DNA from 3 places in the Mesorhizobium sp. M0185 genome. Region 1 is predicted to be linked to each of the others. Evidence: predicted binding sites of a transcription regulator. Region 1 holds the regulator's gene; each other region holds the start of a gene.

Region 1 (5,795 bases):
CGATCCGGCCAGCCCTTGCGCCGTCAGCGCGGCGACGACGCCGCCGGCAGTGCCGTCATTAGCGGCGACCACGGCATCGACCTTGTTGTCGTTGGCGGTCAGGAACTGTTCCATGTTCTTCTGAGCGTTGGCCGGCAGCCAGCCGTCGGTATAGGCCTCGCCGACATTCTTGATCTTGCCGCCGTCGATGGCCTCCTTCAGCACCTCCATCGAACCGGCAAACAGGAAATCGGCATTCGGATCGGAACCCGAACCCTTGATGAAGACGTAGTTGCCTTCCGGCTTCACCTTGAAGACTTCGCGGGCCTGCATGCGGCCGACTTCCTTGTTGTCGAAGGTCAGGTAAAAGACGTCCTTGTTCTCGATCAGCCGGTCGTAGCCGACAACCGGAATACCTTCGTCCAGCGCCTTTTGCACGGCCGGCCCGATGGCCGAGGCATCCTGCGCCAGGATGATCAGTGCGTTGGCGCCCTGCGAGATCAGGCTCTCGACGTCGGTGAGCTGCTTGCCGGGGTTGGACTGTGCGTCGGCGGAAATATACTTGTCGCCTGCGGCCTCGATGGCCGCCTTCATTGCGGCCTCGTCGGTCTTCCAGCGCTCTTCCTGGAAGTTCGACCAGGAAACGCCGATGACCTTGTCTTTAGCCTGCGCCACCGACGCCAGCGCCAGCGTCATGGCGACACCCGCCAGAATGGCGGTCGTGAATTTCTTCATCATATCCTCCCTGCGCCGCGTACGGCGTGATCAATTGGCTCAAAGACCAGCTTAGAAGCTCTAATTTTTTCGAGCCTCGAAAAAATACTGGCCCGATCTCCTGCTGCTGTCAACATCGATTCTGATGGATTTTGATGACTCTGCGAGTTTTTTCGAGCGTCGGAATAAACGATGACAGCGCCACCTGCATCTGACACTATTTGCCTGCATCCGACACTATTTGTCGGACATTACCGACGGCTTCCGGTTCATGAGCGGCCGCGGGCAACCGGGAGGAAAGCAAACCAATGTCGGTCGGAATCCGCCATGACGATTTGCGCCGGCGCAACCGGGCGATGGTGATCTCGGCGGTGCGCCGGGCCGGCCAGCCATCGCGTACTGAGATCGCAGCTACCACCGGCCTCAGTCATTCGACCATATCGGCGATCTCTTCCGACCTGATACGGGAAGGCATCCTCGCCGAGAGCAAGGCAAGTGAGCCCGTTTCGTTGAAACGCGGTCGTCCGCAGGTCGGCCTCGCCCTCAATCCGGAAGCGGCGGCGGTGCTGACCGTGGTGTTGTCGCTGAATTTCCTGTCGGCCGCCATTATCGACTATACGGGACAGGTGATCGCCGAGGAACAGCGCCGGCTGGACACGCTGACCATGCCGCGCGACGAGTTGATCCGTGAATGCATGGCCATCGTCCGGCGCCGGCTGCAGGATCCAGACCTTGACGTCCGCAGTGTCGCCCGCATCGCCCTGGCGATTCAGGGCATTACCGACTCCCCTGCACGCGCCATGCTGTGGTCGCCGATCACGCCGCAGACCGACATCGCCTTTGCCGACATGCTGGAGGACGAATTCGGCACCCCGGCAACGGTGGAGAACGACTGCAACATGATGGCGGTGGCTTTGCGCTGGCGCAATCCGGATCGCTATCGCGACGACTTCATCGCCATCCTGCTTTCGCATGGCATCGGCATGGGGCTGGTGCTGAAGGGCGAACTGTTCACCGGGACGCATTCCTCGGGCGGCGAATTTGGCCACATGATCCATCGTCCGGGCGGCGCGCTCTGCCGTTGCGGGCGGCGCGGCTGCATCGAGGCCTATGCCGGCAACTACGCCATCTGGCGCAACGCCAGGCAGATGAGCGAAGACAGCGAACCGGTCGCCGACGTCAGCGACGCCGACATGCGAGCACTGGCGGCCCGGGCGCGCGAGAAAGATGGGCCGGAACGCGAGGCCTACCGCAAGGCCGGCGAAGCGCTGGGTTTCGGTCTCGGCTCGCTGTTCGCGCTGATCGATCCGGCACCGGTCGCGATGGTCGGCGCCAGTGCCGCCGCCTTCGATCTGATCGAGCCGGCCTTGCGGAAGGCAATCGCCCAGACCGCCGGCGGCCAGCATTCAGGCTCGATCTCCTTCGATACAGAGCCGAACGAATTGCCGCTGATCCGCGAAGGCTGCGCGATGCGGGCGTTAAGCTTCGTCGACCAGGAGATTTTCGCGCCGGGCGCGCAAATGAGGCCCAGCGTCAGAAAGAACGTAGCCTGACCAGGCGGGTCAATCTTCCCTGATCGCATAGCCGGCACCGCGGATGGTGCGGATGACATCCGGCATCCGGCCGTTGTTGACGGCTTTGCGCAGCCGCCCGACATGCACGTCGACGGTGCGTTCGTCGATGTAGATTGTCTCGCCCCAGACATTATCGAGTAACTGGCTGCGCGAGAAGACACGGCCCGGATGCCGCATCATGAACTCGAGCAGCCGGAATTCGGTCGGCCCGAGCCTGATTTCGCTCTTCTTGCGATAGACCCTGTGCGATTCGCGATCGAGAACGATGTCGCCGACCTTCAGCACGCTGGACAGCACTTCCGGCTTGGCGCGCCGCAGCAGCGCCTTGACCCTGGCCATGAATTCCGGTGTCGAAAACGGTTTGACCAGATAGTCGTCGGCGCCGGTCGAAAGACCGCGCACCCGGTCGCTCTCCTCGCCGCGCGCGGTCAGCATGATGATCGGTAGCCGCTCGGTTTCGGGGCGCACCCGCAGCCGACGACAGAGCTCGATGCCGGAAACCGCTGGTATCATCCAGTCGAGCACCAAAAGGTCGGGCACATTCTCCTGCAAACGGATCTCGGCTTCGTCGCCGCGTGTCACCACCTCGACCTGGTAGCCTTCGGATTCGAGATTGTAGCGGAGCAGCACACCCAACGGCTCCTCGTCCTCCACCACCATTATGCGTGGTGCGATCATCGGCTGGGCACCCCCATCATGTCACCGGTGCGGACATTGTCGTTTCGTCCTGCTTCGGACGATTGACCGGCAATTGCTCGCCGGTCAGCACATAATACGCATTTTCGGCGATGTTGGTGACATGGTCGCCGATCCGCTCCAGATTCTTGGCGCAGAACAGCAGGTGCGTGCAAGCGGTGATGTTGCGCGGATCTTCCATCATGTAGGTCAACAGCTCGCGGAACACGGAGGTGTATTTGACGTCGATGCGCTCGTCGGCGGCACGCAGCTTGGCCAACGCGGCCGCATCGCCTGCAGCATATTCCTCGATGACACCCTGCACCTGGATGAGAACCAGCTGCGCCATCGCGTCGATGGAATGCGACAGGTCCCGCGGCGTGGCGCTGAGGCTGACCGCACTCACGCGCTTGGCGATATTCTTGGCAAGGTCGCCGATGCGTTCGAGGTCGCCCGCCATGCGGATCGCTCCGACCACATGGCGAAGATCGTGGGCCATCGGCTGGCGTTTGGCGATCAGGGTGATGGCGCGGTCGTCCAGTTCGCGTTGACGCGCATCCATGATGGCGTCGTCGGAAACGACGCGTTGCGCCAGCACGTTGTCGGAATTCAACAGGGCCTTGGTCGCCCCGCCGACCATCGAACCGGCGAGGTCGGCCATGTCGCGGATCAGCTTGCTGATCTGCTCGAGATCCTCGTCGAAAGAAGCGACTGTGTGTTCGCCCATGGTCCTGTCCTCATATGCATGATCGGAACGGCTCAGCCGAAGCGGCCAGTGATGTAGTCCTGCGTGCGCTTCTCGCGGGGTGACGTGAAGATCTTCTCGGTCCGGTCGAACTCGACCAGCTCACCCAGATACATGAAGGCGGTCTGGCGCGACACGCGCGCCGCTTGCTGCATGTTGTGGGTTACGATGACGATCGTGTAGTCGGCTTGCAACTCGTCGATCAGTTCCTCGATCTTGGCGGTCGACAACGGGTCGAGGGCCGAAGCCGGTTCGTCGAGCAGAATGACTTCCGGCTTCACGGCCACCGTGCGGGCGATACAGAGCCGCTGCTGCTGGCCGCCGGACAGGCTCAAGCCGCTGGCGTTGAGCTTGTCCTTGACCTCGCTCCACAGCGCGGCGCGCTTCAACGCCTGTTCGACGCGGCCGTCCATCTCGGACTTGCCGAGGTTCTCGTAGAGCCTGACGCCGAAGGCGATGTTCTCGTAGATCGACATCGGGAACGGCGTCGGCTTCTGGAACACCATGCCGATCTTGGTCCTGAGGAGGTTGAGATCCTGCGACCGGTCGAGAATGTTCTTGCCGTCGAGCAGCACCTGGCCCTCGGCCGTCTGTTTTGGGTAGAGCTCATAGATGCGGTTGAACACACGCAGCAGCGTCGATTTCCCGCAGCCGGAAGGGCCGATGAAGGCCGTGACACTGCGCTCAGGCAGCGACAGGCTGATGTCCTTCAGCGCCTTGCTCTGGCCGTAGTAGAAGTTGAGATTCTTGACCTCGATCTTCGTCTTCTCGGCGACCGTTTCGGCCATCGTCATGTCTGGGGACAACATCTGTGTCATCTGTCCTCTCTGCGTCCGGTAAGGCTGCGGGCGAGGATGCTCAAGCCCAGAACCGTCAGGGTGATTATGAGTGCGCCGGTCCACGCCAGTTGCTGCCATTCCTCGTAAGGGCTGAGAGCGAACTGGAAGATGGTCACCGGCAGGCTGGCCATCGGCGCGTTGATATTGCTGCTCCAGAACTGGTTGTTGAGCGCGGTGAAGAGCAGCGGCGCCGTCTCGCCGGAAATGCGTGCTATCGCCAGCAATATGCCGGTGACGATGCCGGACAATGCGGCGCGGTAGGCGACCGAACGGATCACCACCCAGCGTGGCGCGCCGATCGCGGCACCGGCTTCACGCAACGCGTTCGGCACCAGGTTGAGCATGTCTTCAGTGGTGCGCACGACCACCGGAATGACCAGGATGGCAAGCGCAACGGCGCCGGCAATGGCCGAGAAATGTCCCATTGGCCGCACCATCAGCTCATAGACAAACAAGCCGATGATGATCGACGGCGCCGACAACAGGATGTCGTTGATGAAGCGGACGACGGTGGTGATGCGCGAAAAGCGTCCATACTCGGCCATGTAGGTCCCCGCCAGCACGCCGATCGGCGTGCCGACGACAACGGCGATGATCGTCATCAGCAGGCTGCCCGCGATGGCATTGAGCAGGCCGCCGGCCTCGCCCGGTGGTGGCGTCATCTCGGTGAAGACCGCGAACGAAAGCCCGGCTGTGCCCTTATAGACCAGTGCGCCGAGGATGAGCGCCAGCCAGGCAAGCCCGATGCCGGCGGCGACGACGCAAAGCGCCATCATCACCGAATTCCTGGCTTTGCGGCGGCTGTGGAGCGATGAGGATGGCGACATCGGTCAGGCTCCCGTACGGGCGTCGATCCGCATCAGCATATAGCGGGCGGCGGCAAGGATCAGGAAGGTGATGACGAAGAGGATCAGGCCGAGCGAAACCAGCGAGGAGGTGTAGAGGTCGCCGTCGGCCTCGGTGAATTCATTGGCGATGGTCGCCGAGATCGTCGTGCCCGGCGCGAACAGGGAGGCACTGATGCGGTGGGCGTTGCCGATGACGAAGGTCACCGCCATGGTCTCGCCGAGCGCCCGGCCGAGGCCAAGCATGACGCCGCCCATGATGCCGATGCGGGTATAGGGAATGACCACGCGCCGGGTCACTTCCCAGGTCGTGCAACCGATGCCATAGGCCGATTCCTTCAGCACCGCCGGCACCGTATCGAAGACATCCTTGGTGATCGAGGTGATGAAGGGCAACACCATGATGGCGAGGATCAGCGCCGAG
Region 2 (5,795 bases), on a different contig from region 1:
CGATGACCAGCGGCGCAGGATCGTCTCGCTTACTCGGGACGGCCGGCGGCTGGTCGATGTCGCAAAGCGCGACGTCTGGCCTTGCATCGAGAACGTGGTCGCGGATTTGTGCGCAGGTTTTTCGGGGCCGCTTCTTGAGCAGCTGGCTGCCATCGAGGACGGCCTCGCCGCTGCCCCTCTCGACCGTCGTGTAAATAAGCCTGAGGGTGCCGCGCAATGAGACATCTGCTCGACCGCCCTATCTGGAGCGCGCTTCAGACGCGACATCGGGCCTTCGCGGAGGGTGACAACCTCGCCATGCGATATCGGCCGTCGATCGTCCCTTTCGCCGCCACTGGCGCGGACGACCCGGAAAGCCTGCGGGCGCTCGAAAACCTTGTCTCCCCGGGCGAGAGTGTGATCCTGCTTCAAGCGGACGCGATTGCTCTGCCCACGGGGCTTTCCGCGACTTCGACCGCAGCCGGGGTTCAGATGATCGCCGAGCAGCCATTGCAGATCGTCTCCGACCCGCGCGTGCATCGTCTGACCCGAGACGATGCTGCTGAGATGCTCGCCCTGGCATTGCTCACCAAGCCTGGCCCATTCACGCTCGAAGCCTTGAGCCTGGGCGATTTTTGGGGTGTGAAAATCGAGGGCAGGCTTGCGGCAATGGCCGGCGAGCGCATGAAGCAACCTGGTTATACCGAACTCAGCGGGGTGTGCTCACATCCGGAATTTCGCGGCGGTGGCCTAGGAAAGCTGCTGTCCCTATTCGTGGCAAACCGGATAGTGGCGCGCGGCGAAGTTCCCTATCTCCACGCCTATGCCAGCAACGCCGCGGCCATAGCGTTATACGAGTCCATCGGCTTCAGGTTGCGAAGCACAATGAATGTCGCCGTGGTTCAGCGCAGCGAATGATTAGTCGGCGTATGATGCGCAGCATGGATGCATCCGCGCATCGGAAAAGGAAGGATTTCGTGTCGCCGAAATCCTTCCTTGAGACTGCAAGATCTTGCTGCGTGTCAGACCGCGATCTTGCCGCCGCCTTGCCTGGTGATGGCAACGACCGCCGGGCGCACCGGCATGTCCGGCTTGAAGTCGGGCCAGCGCGTCGACAAATCCTCATAATAGGACGGACGGCCGAAAGCCTCCCAGTCCTCGCCGCCGTCGCCCGGATGCTGGACGGCAACGAAGGCGGTCTGGTCGTCCGGCGCAAACAGGGGACCGCACATTTCGGCGCCGATCGGCACGCGGAAGAACAGCTTTGATGTCGCCCGTGCCGTCCCTTCCGTATCGACAGCCCACAGACCGTCGGTGCGGCCGGTGGCTTTCGGGCCCTGGCCGTCGGTGGCGACCCAGAGGCGGCCGGCCGAATCTACCGTGCAATTGTCCGGCATGCCGAACCAGCCATTGGCGGTGGTTGCGGTCGAGAAGGTGGCGCCGACGTCGGCCACAGCGGGATCGCCGCATTTCAGCAGGATTTCCCACCTACCCTTTGTCGCGGTGAAATCACCGCCGTCCTCGACGATCTCGATGATGTGGCCAAAGGCGTTCTCGGCACGCGGGTTGGCGGCGTCGACCTGGTCGGCCTTGCGCTTCGAATTGTTGGTCAGCATGACGTAGACCTTGCCGTTGGTGGCATTGGGCTGGATGTCTTCCGGGCGGTCCATCTTGGTGGCGCCGAGCAGGTCGGCGGCGCGGCGCGTCTCGATCAGCACGTCGGCCTGGCTGTCGAAGCCGTTCTCCGCCGTCAGCGGCCCCTGGCCGAAGACGATCGGCAGCCACTCGACCGAACCGTCGTCGGCAAACTTGGCGACATGCAAGGTGCCGTCGTCGAGCAAATCCATGTTGGCGGCGCGGTCGTCCGGATCGAACTTGCCTGTGGTGACGAACTTATAGACATAATCGAAGCGCTCGTCGTCGCCGAGATAGAAGACGACACGGCCATCCTTGGCGACGATCGATTCGGCGCCCTCATGCTTGAAGCGCCCCATCGCGGTGCGCTTCCTCGGCGCCGAAGTCGGATCCTGGACGTCGACCTCGACGATCCAGCCGAAGCGGTTCGGCTCGTTCGGCTCCTTGCCGATATCGAAACGGTCGTAATGCGCTGCCCATTCATAGGCACCTTCGGGAATGCCGAGGCGCTTGTAATTGGCGGCTTCCTTATGCCCCTGCGGCAGCTCGCCCGAGAAATAGCCGTGGATGTTCTCCTCGGCCATGACATAGGTGCCCCATGGCGTGACGCCGCCGGCGCAATTGTTGATGGTGCCGATGACTTTCGTGCCGGTCGGATCGGCGCTGGTCTTGACGCGGTCGTGGCCGGCGACCGGGCCGGAGAGCGCGATCTCGGTGTTGGAGGTGATGCGGCGGTTGAGCTTGCCGTCGCGAACGACCTGCCATTTGCCTGATACCTTGCGTATCTCGACGATAGTGCCGCCATGCGCCGTCATCTCGACGTCGACTTGTTCCTTGCTGAGGGGCGCCTGCTTGGCCTTGCCGTCGATGATGGTGACGAGGCCCGGAAACATCAGGTGCGGATTGGTGTATTCGTGGTTGACCACCAGCAGGCCGTGCTCGGCCGAGCCGTCGATCGGGATATAGCCGACATAGTCGTTGTTGTAGCCGAATTGTCTGGCCTGGGCTTCCGCCGACTGTTTTGTCGGATCGAATTCCGGCGAATCGGCGAACAGCGGATCGCCCCAGCGCAGCAGTACATCGGCGTCATAGCCGGGTGCGACGTGATGCTTGTCGTCGATGCCGGCCTCGAGCTCGTCAAAAGCGAAGGCGGAGCCTTCGGCGGCGCGGGCATTGTCGGCGGTGATCAGCGCCAGCGGGCTGACGGTAGCGGCTATGGCCGAGACGGCAAGCGAACCCTTGAGGAAGCCGCGGCGTGAGAACCGCGCGGCGATGATCTCACCCATGGTGCGGTTGTCGGTGGGATTGGCTCCTGGCCCATCGTTTTCCTCGAGCAGGCTGGTGCGGAAATGGGCGTCAGGGGTGCGATGTTCGGTCATAGGGCCTGCCTCTGGCTGGATGGATTGCTGGAGCGTGTTGCCTGGCCAATCCGGTATTACCGGCAGGTCACAGTTTGATGACATGCCGGCTAATTGCCACCTGCGATTTCGTATCCAACATCGGCCCCGCTTGACCGCGACCGGCGCTTCGGAAACAAGAGCTGCGGCAGGCGGTAGGGACCGCATCGGGAGGAACAAAAGTGAGTTTCTGGGGACTTGGGCAGCTCTGCGTTTCGACGGTGATCTTCCTGCTGGCGGCGATGGCCGCAAAACAGTGGGGGCTGGCGCCGAGCCTCGGCAAGATTGTGCTGACGTTGGCGCTCTATTCGCTGGGCAATCTGATCATGCTGAGGCTGATCCGTGAATTCGGCATGTCGGTGTCGTTCAGCCTGTCGGCGGTGATCCAGCTGGTGTCGGTGAATGTGGTGGCGCTGGTCTTCTTCGGCGAGCGCGTCAATGCCTTGCAGGCAACCGGCATCGTGCTTGCCATCGCAGCTGTGGCGCTGATCACGCTCGGGCCCTATCTGCAAAGGCTGTAACTGCGATCGGGCCGATGAAGAAGATTGCAAGCAGACTGCCCAACTGGCTGGAGTTCCCGGTTCTGCTGGCCGGGCTGGTCATTGCCGGCGGGCTGTGGGGGTTCGAGGAGCTGATGGAGCTGGCGCGGGCGACCACGCCGCATGCCTTCGACACCGAAATCCTGCTTGCCTTCCGCAAGGCCGGCCAGCCCGACAATCCGATCGGACCGGCGTGGCTGGAAGGGGCGATGCGCGACATCACCAGCCTCGGCAGCGCCAGCGTACTGCTGCTGATCACGGCAGCAATGATCGTCTATCTGCTTCTTATCCGCAGGCCAGGCGCGGCGCTTCTCATGTTCGTCGCGGTAGCGGGCGGCCAGCTCCTGTCAAGCGTGCTGAAATTCGACATCGACCGGCCGCGCCCTGATCTGGTCTCGCATCTCGCCGATGTGGCATCGCTTTCGTTTCCGAGCGGCCACGCCATGCTGTCGGCGGTGACATATTTGACGCTGGGCAGCATGGCGGCGCGGTTTTTGCCCGGGCGGACAACGAAGATCTATGTACTCGGGCTGGCGGTGCTGACGACGGTGGTGGTCGGCATCAGCCGCATCTATCTCGGCGTCCACTGGCCGTCCGACGTATTGGCCGGCTGGTGCGCCGGCTTTGCCTGGGCGATGCTGTGCTGGCTTGCGGCACGGTTCCTGCAGCGATGGCTTGGGCGGGCCGACGGCACCTGACTCAAATCAGCCTGTTGACCAGGCCATGACCGCAGCCTGCCAGCAGGAAAACCATCGACAGCAAGGCTGTCGAGGTCGCCAGCGCTTTGAATATCTTCACCCGCTCATCCTTTTGAAGTCGTGCCTGTGAAATCGGGATCGCAGTGGATGTCCCGGCAAACGATGCCGAGGTTTGTAGCATCACAGTGCATCGGCTGGCAAAGAGTGCTGCATGTTTGGAGGCAGACCATCAATCCTTGGTGCAGGAAGACGTCGCCGACCGCGCCAGCGCAGGAACTTCATCCTCGACTGTTCGGCGATGCCGTTCTTCGATTCAACGGCGGCCAATGTCATCGAGGGTGCGGCCCACAAGGCGAGCCGCGCCGGCGTTCGCTTCATTATATCAGGCGCTTCGCCGCAGATACGCCGCATGCTGATCAACCACGGCGTCAAGCGGCCGCTGGTGACTTATGCCGCCTCGATCACGGATCGCGGGCGCAGCTGAAGAAAGCCGCGCCCGCCGCCTGAGCCGATGGCTGGCTTAGTCGAGGCCCAATGCCGCGATCTCGCCGTCGTTCATCAGCGGCACGAAGATTGTCGACTTGCCGTCGGTGCCGATGTCCGCGCTGCCCGGCTTGAACGTCGCAACCGCTTGCGGCGTGCCGCCGGCTTTGTAGCGGTAGAGCGTGCCGGTCATATACGCGGTGGCGTAGATGCTGCCGCCGATGGCAACGACGCCATCGAGGTTGGCAAATTTTTCCGCGCCGGGCAGTGGCGAAACGGCCTTGGTGGCAAGATCGACCGAGAGCAGGCCGCCCGGCTCCGCGGTGCTGAAGTCGGGCTTGATGCCCTTGCCCCAGGAAGCGACGATCAGCCGGCCGCCATCGGCGAAGATGCCATTCGGCGAAGCAAGCGCCGCATCCCTGACGAACAGTTCGGGCCGGTCGCCGTCGATGCGATAGATCGTATCGGCAAGCATATCCGTGACATAGATCTTGCCGGACGCGTCGGCGGTCACGTCGTTGAGGAAGACCGCGTTCGGCACGTCGATCGTCGATGTTAGCTTGCCGCTTGCGAGATCGACGACGCGCACATGGGTGAGGTCGGCGACGTAGAGTTTGCCGCCGTCAATCGCCATGCCCTTGGGCGCGTCCATGCCGTCGGTCCAGTGTTGCGTGACTAGCTTGCCGTCCATCGACAGGATCGACAGATAGCCGTTGCCGTCGGCTTCGCCGGGATTGCCGACGATGTTCGAGACAACAACGCGCTGGCCGGCGGCGTCGAACAGCGCCGACTCAGGCTGCTCGAGGCCGCCGGTGCGCCAGAGTTCAGCGGCCTGAACTGCCGGCGCGGCTGCGATGCCGACCAGGGCGAGAAGTATCGAGGTGAAGAGGCTCTTCATGGCTAGTCTCCTGTAATGGACTGGCGGAGAGCTAGGCCTTTCGATACTTTTCGGGAAGAGCTATCAGGACTAGTACCGAAGGCTGATACCAAATCGTGCAAAAGAGGTGCATCCCATGAACGGCCTGATCTTCGAAGCGCAGAAGCGGACGCTTAAGACAAAGGGC
Region 3 (5,795 bases), on a different contig from region 1:
GTGGCAGCGAGAGAGCCGCAATCAGAACGGCAATCGTCACATGCGTGAACGATAGCGTGATAGATACGAGCAGACCACGCGAGACCTTCGCATCCGAACCGGCAAGATACGTCGCCAGGACGGCCTTGCTGTGCCCCGGCGTCAGCGCATGGGCAGCCCCGAACACGACGCCCATCGGCAGGAAGGCCATGAACGCCAGCCAATTGCCTCCGGCCGCAAGCAGCTTGATCTGTTCGCCGAGCGTCAGATAGATCGTGCGCTGAAATTCGACGAGCGTCTGGAACATCGGACGAGACTAGCAGAAAATCGGCGAGCGTCAGTGCATGTGGCCGTGGTCATGCGTGTGCTCGTGAGGATGGTCGTTCTCTCCACGTTCCGTTGAAAACCGCACATTCGCCTCTGCCAGGGCCGGCATATGCTGGGATAGTTCGTCCTTCAGCGCTGCGGCGATCTTGTTCGCCGCCGACAGCGGCAGGGTTTCGTCCGCGGCAATTGCGATGTCGGCGTGCAATCTATGACCGATCCAGCGCGCCTTGGCATCGACAATGCGCGCGCCCGGAACATGCTCGGCGGCATGTCGGATTTCGTCCATCACACCGGGTTCGATTCCATCCAGCATGCGGGTCAGCACCGAGCGGGCCGATTGCCAGACGATACCGAAGATCGCAATCGTGATCAGCAGACCGACGATCGGATCGGCCAAGGAAAAGCCGAACCAGACGCCGATGGCTCCGATGACCACGGCAAGGCTGGTAAGTCCATCTGTGCGGGCGTGGTAGCCGTCGGCAATCAGTGCCGCGCTGTTGATTTCCCGACCGACGCGGATACGGAACACGGCAACCGCCTCGTTGCCGAGGAAGCCGACAATGCCCGCCGCAGTCAGCCAGCCCAGGTGTGTCACCACTTGTGGATTGATCAGCCTGTCGATGGCTTGGTAGGCAGCGACTACAGCGCTGAACAGGATGATGAGCACGATGATGATGCCGGCCAGATCCTCGACCCGGCCCAAGCCATAGGTGAAGATCCGCGACGGCTTGCGCCGCGCCAGCACGAACGCAATCCATAGCGGGATCGCCGTGGTCGCATCGCCGATGTTATGGATCGTATCGGCCAGCAATGCCACGCTCCCCGACAACGCAACCACGACCATCTGCAATGCTGCGGTGATCGCCAGGATCACGAACGACCATTTGATTGCCCAGATGCCCCGGTCGGTGGTGGCAATTGTCGCGTCGATGACGCCATGGCTGTGACCGTGCGGACCGTGACCGCCGTGATGATGTGCGGCGTGCGAGCCGAACCCGAGCCATTCCAGAATGGGGGCTACGATGGCATTCACAGATATTTCGCCAGCTGCTTGAGTTCCGCCAGCGAGTTGCCGCCGGTTTCGACGCTGTCCGTCAGGCAATGCTCGATGTGATCGTTGATCAGCTCGCGCTTGGCGCTGCTGATGGCCCTTTCGACGGCATGAAGCTGCTGCGCCAGGTCAACGCAAGGGCGATGCGCCTCGATCATCGCCAGCACCGCCGCAAGGTGGCCTTGCGCGCGCTTTAGGCGCTTTATGATGGAAGGATGCGAGGCGTGGAGGTGATCTGACATGCTTGAGCATATCCTCCCGGGGAGGATACGCGTCAAGCTCTAAGTCAGCTGTGCAACTTTCGGAGGGGCTTCACCTTGAGCATTGCTTGTTCTATGCCTTTCCCATGAAGAAGCTTGCCCGTTTTCTTGGCCTGCTGGTCGTTGCAGCAGTCCTTGCGGTGGCGCTGGGCACGCTGCTGCCGCGCCCGCTCTGGCCGGCGGCCGTTGCCGATCCGATCGGCACAAGCCACCGTATCCTGGTGCTGCAAAATCCGATCCACACCGACATCGCCATCCCGGTCGACGACGATGTGCGCCGGCGCTTCCATTTCCTGGTCGATGCCGGCATTCCCGCCGACATGGCGGAGGTCCGCTACATCGTCTTCGGCTGGGGCGGCCGCGCCTTCTATCTAGAGACGCCGACCTGGTCGGAACTGAAGGCAGTGCCGGTGATGAAGGCGCTGACCGTCGATGCCTCGGTGATGCATGTCGACATTTCAGGCGACATCGCCGAGCCGCATCCCGACGTCGCCGGCTTCGACATCGGCGAGGAGCGGTTTACCGCGCTGCTCGATTACATTGCGGCAAGCTTCCGGCACGGACCCAACGGGGCCATGCCGATCGAGAATGCGGCGTATTCCCGTTTCGATCGTTTCTTCGAAGCCAATGGCCATTTCAACGCGCTGGTCGGCTGCAACACCTGGGCGGCGGCTGCACTGCGCACGGCCGGGCTGCGCACCGGCTGGTGGAACCCGCTGCCGGCCTCGCTCGGCCTTTCGATGCGGCTTTACAATTGACAAGGCGACTTAGGACCGCCGAGCGTCCAACGCCCGCCAGCCATAGAGCCAGTCGAGATCGGCGGCGAGTTTTTCGGGCGAGCGCATCGCCAGGAACAGGTTGCGGGCCATCGCCACCGGCCCGGCCGCATGCCAGGCGAGGCGGTTGACGACGCCGCGGCGGGCGACCTGGGCGACGCGCGGCCGCCGCGCCTGTTCCCAGGCGACAAGCGCGCTGCTGAGATCGGCAGGCGAGGTGGCAACGAAACCGGCAAGGGTTACCGCGTCCTCGATCGCCATCGCCGCGCCCTGTGCGGCAAACGGCGTCATCGCATGCGCCGCATCGCCGATCAGCGCGATCCCTTCCGGCGTCGTCCACCGCCGCTGCTCGACGGTGTGGATCGGCCATGCCGTCCATGGCGCGGCCTCGCTCGCCAGACGGACCAGCGCCGGCGCGGTACCGCGCATGGCGCTGGCGAGGCTGGCGGGGTTGGCATGCCCCGACCAGCCCTCGGCGATGCGCTTGCCCCTGGTGAAGGCCGCAAGGTTGAAGGCAGTGCCACGGCTGACCGGATAGGCGACCATGTGGAAGCCGGGATAGAGGAATGCGGTAACGCAATCGGGCGCACCGATCACCCTGAAGGCTTGTCCGGCGGGGCTGTCGGCGGCCACCGTGGCGCGCCAGGCAAGCTCGCCCGAAAACCGGCTTCTGCCGAATTCGGCCGCCTTGCGGGCCAGTTTTTCTCGCACCGACGACCAGACGCCATCGGCGCCGATCAGCAGACAGCCAGCCTCGACCGTGTCGCCATCAGCCGATGCAGTGACGGTAACACCTTTCGATCCGGCTGCGATGTCGGTCACCCGCGCGCCGGCGATCAGATCGATACCGGGCTGCTCCGAAACTCGCTGCATCAGCGCTGACTGCAGATCCGCGCGGTGGGCAACGAGATAGGGCGCTCCCCAGCGCGTTTCGGCCGCCTGGCCAAGCGGTACGCGCGCCAGCTTGCGCAGCGTGGCGGCATCCTTGAGCACGACCGCCTCCGGCCGCACCGCCGTCGCCAGCAGCCGATCGAGTACGCCGAGCTGCCGTAGGATGCGCGTCGCGTTGGGCGAAAGCTGGATACCGGCGCCGGCAGCCTCGAGGTGCTGCGCCTGTTCGAACAGTTTTATCCGATAGCCGCGCTCGGCGAAGGCCAGTGCCGCGGTCAGCCCGGCGACGCCCGCCCCGGCGATGACCACCTGCCGGGACTGCGTTTCCTGCATCAGGCTTGTCGCGGAAGAATCAGGCGGCCTGGTCGAGATAGAGGCAGCCCGGCGGCTGCGTTTCCAACGCCTTCAGCTTCGGCGAATAGCGATAGAGCGTCGAGCAATACGGGCAGACTTTTTCGTTGTCGTCGCCCATGTCGAGAAATACATGGGGGTGGTCGAAAGGCGGATTGGCGCCGGTGCACATGAATTCCTTGACGCCGATGTCGATTGCCGGATAGCCCGCATCGTTCTGGAAATGGGGAATGGAACCGCCTGCCATCGTCGTCTCCTGATCTTGTCGATTGCATCTGGATCATAACCCGTCTCTTTGCAAGATCGATGAAATGAAACTGTCGCAAAAGCCTGTCAGAGGATAAGTTAAGCCGGTTAAGGCTATGGTCGTCGAACGGTGTGGGAAGAGCGGAAACCATGAACGAACTGAAGCCGGTGCAGAACGAATTCATCACCGTCGAGGCGGCGAGCCGCGAAGGCGGCAATCCCGACCGCTTCGTCAACCGCGAGTTTTCCTGGCTGCAATTCAACCGGCGCGTGCTCGAAGAGTCGCTGAACGCCAACCATCCGCTGCTCGAGCGTGTTCGCTTCCTGTCGATATCGGCCGCCAACCTCGACGAGTTCTTCATGGTCCGCGTTGCGGGTCTTGCCGGCCAGGTGCGCGAGGGCATCGTGCTGAAGAGCCCGGACGGACGCACGCCCGAGCAGCAGCTCGAACAATTGCTGCGCGAGGTCGAGCGCCTGCAGGAGGACCAGCAGAAAAGCCTTTCGGCGCTGATGCTGCTGCTCGACAAGGAAGGCATCGAGAGCATCACCCGCGATGCGCTGAGCAAGGACGAGAAGATCTGGCTCGAGGACCATTTCCAGGAGCAGGTATTTCCGGTGCTGACGCCGCTGTCGATCGACCCGGCGCATCCGTTCCCGTTCATTCCCAATCTCGGTTTCTCGATGGCGTTGCAATTGCGCCACCGTAAGAACAGCGAGGAAATGAGCGCGCTTTTGCGCCTGCCGGTGGCGCTGAGGCGCTTCATCCGCTTGCCGGATCGCAAGCGCCATGTCCGCTTCATCCCGCTCGAGGAGGCGGTCGGTCTTTATATCGGCAAGCTGTTCCCGGGCTACGAGGTCAAGGGTTCCGGCACGTTCCGCATCATCCGCGACAGCGATATCGAGGTCGAGGAAGAATCCGAGGATCTGGTGCGCCTGTTCGAGACGGCGCTGAAGCGGCGGCGCCGCGGCTCGGTTATCCGGATCGAATTCGACCGGCTGATGCCGCCCGAACTGCGCGACTTCGTCGCCGGCGAGCTTGGCGTTTCGGCAAGCCGCATCAGCGTGCTCACCGGTCCGCTGGCGCTCAGCCAGATCTCGGAGATCGTCGCCGTCGCCCGCGACGATCTGAAATTCACCCCCTACAATCCCCGCTTTCCCGAGCGCATCCGCGAGCATGGCGGCGATTGTTTTGCCGCGATCCGCGAGAAGGACATCATCGTCCACCACCCCTACGAATCCTTCGACGTCGTGGTGCAGTTCCTGCGTCAGGCGATGGCCGATCCGGAAGTGGTAGCGATCAAGCAGACGCTCTATCGCACCTCCAACGACAGCCCGATCGTACGCGCTTTGGTCGACGCCGCCGAGGCCGGCAAGTCGGTGACCGCGCTGGTCGAGCTCAAGGCGCGCTTCGACGAGGAGGCCAACATCCGCTGGGCGCGCGACCTCGAGCGCGCCGGCGTCCAGGTGGTCTTCGGCTTTCTCGAACTGAAGACCCATGCGAAAATGTCGCTGGTGGTGCGGCGCGAGGACGGCAGGCTGCGCAATTACGTGCATCTCGGCACCGGCAACTACCACCCGGTCACGGCACGCATCTACACCGACCTGTCCTTCTTCACCACCGCCCCGACGATCGCGCGCGATGTCGCCCAGTTGTTCAACTTCATCACCGGCTATGCCGAGCCGGCCGAGCAGATGCGGCTGGCCATCTCGCCGTTCACGCTACGCGACCGCATCCTCCAGCACATTTCGGATGAGATCAGCCACGCGCTGGAGGGCAGGCCGGCCCGCATCTGGATGAAGATGAACGCCTTGGTCGACCCGATCGTCATCGATGCCCTCTATGATGCCAGCCGCGCCGGCGTCGAGATCGATCTCGTCGTGCGCGGCATCTGCTGCCTGAGGCCGCAGGTGCCC

The links. Region 1 encodes PhoB, which activates phosphate uptake and scavenging genes when phosphate is short. Its sites were predicted from a motif close to TGTCATNNANCTGTCAT; they were not measured.
Region 2: a site for PhoB is predicted at 3,060-3,076, ahead of NKJ20_RS17255 (PhoX family protein). Genes of this name have one in related genera too.
Region 3: a site for PhoB is predicted at 3,943-3,959, ahead of NKJ20_RS23340 (RNA degradosome polyphosphate kinase). Genes of this name have one in related genera too.

The regions. Positions count from the first base shown of each region.
Region 1 covers NZ_JAMYSY010000035.1:59,739-65,533, forward strand. Annotated here, with positions in the region: gene xylF (D-xylose ABC transporter substrate-binding protein) at 1-714, opposite strand, end outside; gene NKJ20_RS23995 (ROK family protein) at 1,002-2,246, shown strand; gene phoB (phosphate regulon transcriptional regulator PhoB) at 2,256-2,945, opposite strand; gene phoU (phosphate signaling complex protein PhoU) at 2,962-3,669, opposite strand; gene pstB (phosphate ABC transporter ATP-binding protein PstB) at 3,702-4,505, opposite strand; gene pstA (phosphate ABC transporter permease PstA) at 4,502-5,353, opposite strand; gene pstC (phosphate ABC transporter permease subunit PstC) at 5,357-5,795, opposite strand, start outside.
Region 2 covers NZ_JAMYSY010000019.1:86,663-92,457, reverse strand. Annotated here, with positions in the region: gene NKJ20_RS17265 (MarR family winged helix-turn-helix transcriptional regulator) at 1-220, shown strand, start outside; gene NKJ20_RS17260 (GNAT family N-acetyltransferase) at 217-897, shown strand; gene NKJ20_RS17255 (PhoX family protein) at 1,002-2,993, opposite strand; gene NKJ20_RS17250 (hypothetical protein) at 3,194-3,532, shown strand; gene NKJ20_RS17245 (phosphatase PAP2 family protein) at 3,547-4,248, shown strand; partial or broken gene NKJ20_RS17240 (sodium-independent anion transporter) at 4,508-4,732, shown strand; gene NKJ20_RS17235 (SMP-30/gluconolactonase/LRE family protein) at 4,769-5,629, opposite strand; gene NKJ20_RS17230 (helix-turn-helix domain-containing protein) at 5,745-5,795, shown strand, end outside.
Region 3 covers NZ_JAMYSY010000034.1:5,514-11,308, reverse strand. Annotated here, with positions in the region: partial or broken gene NKJ20_RS23370 (HoxN/HupN/NixA family nickel/cobalt transporter) at 1-286, opposite strand, end outside; gene NKJ20_RS23365 (cation diffusion facilitator family transporter) at 317-1,339, opposite strand; gene NKJ20_RS23360 (metal-sensing transcriptional repressor) at 1,336-1,599, opposite strand; gene NKJ20_RS23355 (TIGR02117 family protein) at 1,704-2,375, shown strand; gene NKJ20_RS23350 (FAD-dependent monooxygenase) at 2,385-3,617, opposite strand; gene NKJ20_RS23345 (zinc-finger domain-containing protein) at 3,637-3,882, opposite strand; gene NKJ20_RS23340 (RNA degradosome polyphosphate kinase) at 4,032-5,795, shown strand, end outside.